2 linked regions of the Prochlorococcus marinus XMU1412 genome follow. The protein of the gene in region 2 interacts with the protein of the main gene of each other region in a pairwise test. Links are inferred from orthologs where the notes say so. Each region holds a gene or a part of one and is shown on either strand. Other genes may lie near its edges. The genes, in order: ftsZ and HA152_RS09455.

Region 1 (3,260 bases), 270 kb from region 2 along the record:
AAAATCCATCGATTGACAGTAGATCTAAATTAAAGGTTATAACGACTCTCTTTTTAAATGACTACTAATACATTCCTTTTGCTTTTATTAGTTATTGCAAACTATACAAACTTATTTTTAAATATCAAAAATAGAAGAAAATGAAATGATTAAAAGATAATATATATTCTACTAAACCTTTGGAATTACTATGTTCTTAAGGAATTAGACTTTATGAAAAAATGGGGTTTATTAGTTAAGTCTTTGAGAGTCTACCCATTCTTTTAATTTATCCTTAAATAATTTCTTTCCTTGGATAATTGGTTGGCAAAATGGGGGTTGATCATCATTGAGGCCTAACAAATCTGCAGTAACTCTTACTTGACCATCGCAATAATTACCTGCGCCGATACCTATTGTGGGAATTGTTAATGAATTTTGTATTTCCTTAGCAAGCAAATCAGGAATATGTTCAAGAACTATTGAAAAACATCCTAATTCTTCAAGAATTGAAGCCTCTTTCTTAATTTTTTCTTGGCTTGCTAAGCTTTCACCTTGTTTTCTTAATCCAATATTTAGATAGCTTTGTGGTGTAAGACCTATATGACCCATAACAGGGATTCCCATTCTTATTAATCTAGAAATAACTTTTTGTATTTCTGGTTCAGCTCCTTCCACTTTTACAGCTTTTGCATAAGTGCTCTGAATGATTTTCCCTGCATACTCAACAGCCCTATCCTCACCGCATTGGTAAGTCAGAAAAGGCATATCTGAAACGACTAGAGGTTGTTCCTCAATTTTTTTCTTAAATCCTCTTGAAACAGCATTAGTATGATAAATTATGTTTTCTAAAGTTATTGGCAATGTCGATTTGTATCCTAAGCAGACCATTGCTAATGAGTCACCTACTAGTACGAGATCAACATTTGCTTGTTCTGCAATAGAGCCTGATATGGAGTCCCATGCAGTTAGTGCAATGATTTTGCGAGATTTTTTTTTATAATTAACAAGGTCTGAAGGTAACATAATAAATTTATGTATCTTTTTTAATCAAGAATTGCTAGTATTATTTTGACTCGGCCTTTCGCGGTTTTAACGCCTAAACCTGGTCAGGACCGGAAGGTAGCAGCCACAAGGGATGCTTGAGGCAGGCGAGATAACCGAGTCACTCTATTTTACCTTTTAACCTATATCTTTTTTATTTTGCCTTAATCTCAAAAATTCAGGAATACTAGCTCCTGATTCTTTATTTTCGGAATAATTATATAAGGGTTGATTAGATAATCTGTTTTTTATTCTTTGCTGGTTTAATGGTTGGGTTGTTTCAAATCCTGTAGCAATTACAGTAACTTGTATCTCCCCTTCCATTGCCTCATCGACTACCGCACCAACAATAATATTCGCTTCTTGATCAACAACATCATAAATAATTTCAGATGCAGAAGTCATGTCTTCTAAAGTCATGTCTTTGCCTCCAGTAATATTTATAACGCAGCCTTTAGCTCCGTCAATTCTTGCTGCTTCTAATAAAGGACTATTCATTGCTGCCTGTGCTGCCTCTATAGCTCTCGATCTTCCTGAACCTATACCTATGCCGAGAAGTGCAGTGCCAGCCTCAGTCATAACTGATCTAACGTCTGCAAAATCAACATTAACTAATCCCGGGCAAGTAATTATGTCACTAATACCTTTGACTCCCATCCTCAGAACATCATCAGCATTCCTAAATGCTTCTTGAAGAGGAGCTCCTGCTATAACGTCTTTTAATCGGTCATTTGGAATAACTATAAGAGTATCAACGTTTTCAGCTAGTCTTGCGATCCCCTCCTCTGCTTGACGCATTCTTCTTTTCCCTTCAAAAGAAAATGGTTTGGTTACTATACCTACTGTAAGCGCCCCACTTTGTTTGGCTACTTCTGCAACAACGGGAGCAGCACCAGTACCAGTTCCTCCACCCATTCCAGCGGCTATAAAAACTAAATCAGATCCCTCTAAAGCTTGTTGAAGCTCTTCTTTGGATTCTTCGGCTGCTTTTTGTCCAATACTTGGATTCCCACCTGCACCTAAACCTCTAGTGAGGTTTTGTCCAAGTTGAACTCTACTTTCTGCAGAAGATTGTAGTAGAGCTTGTGCATCGGTATTGAGGACTCTAAATGAAACACCATCTAAATCACTATTTATCATTCTATTGACTGCATTACTGCCACCACCACCTACACCAATAACTTCTATTTTGGCGTTTTGGCTTGGAAGGATTTCTCTCGATTGATCAAAGTTTGGATTGTTACCGAAGCTCATCTCTTAATAGGAATCTTTTACTAGTATTGGGTGCATTATGAACTTACTGCGCTCATATGTAGGAATTTGTTGAGGAAAATCCTAAAAATATTTATTTATTAAATATTTTGTTTTGAATGCAAAACCCATATCAACACTACAATAATTAAAAAAAATTACTCAAAATCCTTTTTCAAATATTAGGGTTTGAACACTTTTATTTTTGGTTTATCTGGATTAGTAAGATCAATATTATCTATTTTTTTGGAAAAGCTATTTTTCTTAAATTCATTTTTAAGATAATTGATTTTTTGAAATTGATTGTTGATTAAATTTGGCTTAAATCCTAAGAATATTGTTTTTAAATCTTTTTCCTCAACAGTTAGAAACCCATCGGATGAAAAAGTTATGTTAACTATATCTAATTCATAATTATCTATAGCAATAAAAATTTCAGATAATATTTTTTTAAATTTTTCTTTCCACCCAAAAACTTTTATGGTTAATTTATTCAAATTTTTTTCATCCACATTTTGTTTTTTTATAAAAATTCCATCTTTATCAATGAAGCCTAAAATTTTTTCGTCGTTTAATATTCTCTCACCGTAAGCTATTGGAGTTCTTGAATTAATATGAACTTTCAAACCAAAAGGAAATAGTTCTCTACTTACCGAAACATTCTTGAGAGATAAATTTTGTTTTAACTCTTTTTCTAGCAAATTAGTTTCAACAAAAATTAATCGGATAGGAAAATTTAAAGATGAATTTTTTATCACATCATTTTGCGAAAATAATTCACTACCAGAAACCCTAATATCCTGAGTATCAACTTTTTTAAGTGTTTTTGTGCTTAATAAGCTTGTTAAAAATAAAAATGAAATTAGAAAAAAAAAGCTTCTATTTTTGATTCCTTTTTTGTTTTTCACAAATCACATCGAGCTTTTTCCATCAGTTGGTCCATCCATTCTCTCGCTTGCTCTGCATCTGAAAATGGTACATCCATC
Region 2 (3,141 bases):
GTCCCACCAAAATATCACTATGTGATTTAATTCTCCCAAAGAAAAATCCACAAAAAATTAGGCCTGGAATTTGGGTAAAACTTTCATTTAAAGTTAGAGAATCTAAAATGAGACCTAAAAACAAACCAAATACTAATCCATTAATTGATCCATTAATCATTGCCCAAGGCAATAACCAAAATAACGGCCAATAAGGCTGAACACCTAAAAATCCAAGCCAATTAGGGTGCCACAAAAAAATAATTGGGATAAAAATAAAGCTTATAATGGGAAATTTTTTGGTAAAAAATTTATTCATTAAATATTTACTTTCAAAATTTGTACCCAATCAATTACATGAGGTTTTGCTATAAGTGAAATTTTTGCCGTTTTTTTTGATTTCAACGTCTCATCTATAGATTGGACAATACCAATAGGGATGTTTGGAGGTAATAACGTACTAGCAGGAGATGATGATACAAAATCTCCGACTTTAATATCGGCATCTTTTGAATAAAGTATTAGGCTAGGATAATCATCTCCTAAACCGACTAGTAATCCATTGATTTGAATTCTATCCACCCAAACGCCTAACTTACTTTCTGGAGAAGTTATCAAAGTTACCGACGAAGTGAATAAAGAAGTATTCTTTACTCTACCTAATAATCCACCCGGACCAATCACAATATTGCCAATTTCTACTCCATCCTTTGAACCTTTGTTTAAAATTATTTGTCTCCACCAACCTCCTGTTTTTCGCGAAATAACTGCAGCTGAAATATGTTCATCATTAGATGATTCTTGAAGAGATAAGATTTGTCGCAATCTTATATTATCTTTTGTAAGAAGATTTAACTTTATTAAATATTCTTGATCAATACTCTCAAGAACAATTTCTTTTTGAAATTGACCAGGCCAAAAAGGTTTTGAAATAAAATAATAAAAATCTTTATAAAAAGCTCCTTTTGATATTCTTACAAAAACCAAAAATAAAAAAATTGCAAAAAATAGCCAATTTTTCTTTTTATGCCACCAACGACTATTAGAAATTCGTCGGATACCTAACATAACATTAATCTCTTATGGCATTCCTTATGAATTCTGGAGTGTCAACAACTCTTTTGAGTTTTTTAAAATCATCCAACACCTCTCCACAACCATTCACTACGCAAAGCAGTGGGTTTTCTGCTATGTGAGTAAAAATTCCTGTTTCATCGCTCAATAAATCATTAATGCCTCTCACTAAAGCTCCACCACCTGCAAGCATAATACCTCTATCAACAATATCTGCGGCAAGTTCAGGAGGGGTTCGCTCTAAAGTTCTTTTTACAGCTTCGACTATTTTGCTAAGTGTTTCAGCCATAGCTTCTCTGATTTCTCCTGATGTCAAAGTGACTGATCTAGGTAGACCAGATAAAAGATGTAAACCTCTAACCTCTAAAGTAGTTTTATCAAAATCATCATCTGGAAATGCAGATCCAATTTTTATCTTGATATCTTCTGCAGTTCTCTCTCCAACAACTAAATTGTGAACTTTTTTAAGATAAAGCGCAATTGACTCATTTATCTCATCGCCTGCTATTCGAACAGATTCACTCAAAACAGTTCCTCCTAAACTTAATACTGCAACCTCAGTAGTACCTCCACCAATATCAACAATCATTGTTCCAATTGGCTCAGTTACTGGTAATGATGCTCCTATTGCTGCTGCGACAGGTTCATCTATTAAATGAACTTCTCTAGCTCCCGCTAATCCAGCTTCTCTTACTGCTCTTCGCTCAACACTAGTCACTCCACTTGGAATTCCAATCACTATCCTTGGAGCTACTATCCCCTTGCCTTCATTACATTTTTGAATAAATGTTTTTATCATTTGTTCTGCAGCATCAAAATCTGCGATAACTCCATCTCTTAGTGGTCTTACAGCTCTTATATTGCCAGGGGTCCTTCCAAGCATTAACTTTGCTTCTTTACCAACAGCTAATGGAATCCCTTCTTCTAAATCCATAGCTACCACAGAAGGCTCCTGTAAAACAACGCCTTTTCCTGATACATGTATAAGAGTATTGGCCGTTCCCAAATCTATGCCAATATCTCGAGAAAATTTAAATCTGTTAAAAATCACAATAAGAATTTCTTTTTATAAATAATATATCTATTTTTTGATAAGCTCTCGGAATTCTGACGTTTAGTTATGAATAGCACGTAAAACTTTGAGCAGAAACTAAAAATATGAGTATTATAAAAAAAAAAATTTATGGAAATTAACACTATTAACCTTGTTGGCAGAGCAGGAAGAGAACCAGATGTCAGATATTTCGAATCAGGCAGTATAGTAGCGAACTTCACAATTGCAGTTAACAGAAGAAGCAGAGATGAAGAGCCAGATTGGTTTAATTTAGAAATATGGGGCAAGCAAGCACAAATAGCCGCAGATTATGTGAAAAAAGGATCATTAATTGGAATTACAGGAAGCTTTAAGATTGATAGCTGGAAAGATAAAAATACTGGAGAAGACAGATTTAAACCAGTTGTTAGGGTAGATAGATTAAACTTACTAGGCTCACGAAAGGATTCTGATAATAACCAATATTCCAACAGCAATAACTCAAGTGAAATTCCTTTTTAAGCTCTATTTTTAAGAAATCTAATAAGTATTCTTATAAAAAAATATAAGAAAATTAAAATTAAAATTGGCTTTACAACATATTTGATTTGATCTAAATAAGTTTGAATGATTCGATAATTTTCACCAAATAAATAACCTGAATAAGTGAGAAGTGCTACCCATATTAGACTCCCAAATGTAGTCCAAAGCAAAAATTTTCTCAATGGCATAAGTTCTATGCCAGCAGGAACTGAGATTAAAGTTCTTATACCTGGTACTAATCTGCCCCAAAAAACTAAAGAAACACCGTATTTATCAAACCACCTTTTACTTTTACTTAAATCACTAGGAGAAATACCCAGATATTTTCCTTTTTTATCTAGAAAATTTGAAAGTCTTTTTTCATTTACTAATCTACCTAAATAGTACCAAGGTAATGAACCTAAAATAGTTCCAAGTAATCCCCAAAAAACTAAAATATAGAAATTTAATTTTTGTTGATAAACAAAAAAACCTCCTAATGGCATTATTATTTCCGAAGGAATTGGAGGTAT

Evidence for each region.
Region 1: the proteins of HA152_RS09455 (region 2) and ftsZ interact in binary tests that used the Escherichia coli proteins (3 or more experiments, as listed by UniProt). The link is inferred for Prochlorococcus marinus XMU1412 from one-to-one orthologs.

The regions. Positions count from the first base shown.
Region 1 is NZ_JAAORJ010000004.1:261,931-265,190, reverse strand. What follows is about bases 220-3,145. They hold ftsZ (cell division protein FtsZ), read right to left. Parts: upstream 2,278-3,145; coding sequence 1,162-2,277; downstream 220-1,161. Other genes in these bases: HA152_RS07840 (cell division protein FtsQ/DivIB), read right to left, coding at 2,457-3,145; panB (3-methyl-2-oxobutanoate hydroxymethyltransferase), read right to left, coding at 232-1,005. Also shown: more of HA152_RS07840, read right to left, coding at 3,146-3,182; HA152_RS07835 (hypothetical protein), read right to left, coding at 3,179-3,260. UniProt on the Escherichia coli protein: Essential cell division protein that forms a contractile ring structure (Z ring) at the future cell division site. The regulation of the ring assembly controls the timing and the location of cell division.
Region 2 is NZ_JAAORJ010000004.1:534,498-537,638, forward strand. Bases 79-2,885 are described here. They hold HA152_RS09455 (rod shape-determining protein), read right to left. Parts: upstream 2,105-2,885; coding sequence 1,052-2,104; downstream 79-1,051. Other genes in these bases: HA152_RS09445 (hypothetical protein), read right to left, coding at 79-298; mreC (rod shape-determining protein MreC), read right to left, coding at 298-1,047; HA152_RS09460 (single-stranded DNA-binding protein), read left to right, coding at 2,237-2,608; HA152_RS09465 (DedA family protein), read right to left, coding at 2,605-2,885. In the rest of the region: more of HA152_RS09445, read right to left, coding at 1-78; more of HA152_RS09465, read right to left, coding at 2,886-3,141. UniProt on the Escherichia coli protein: Forms membrane-associated dynamic filaments that are essential for cell shape determination. Acts by regulating cell wall synthesis and cell elongation, and thus cell shape.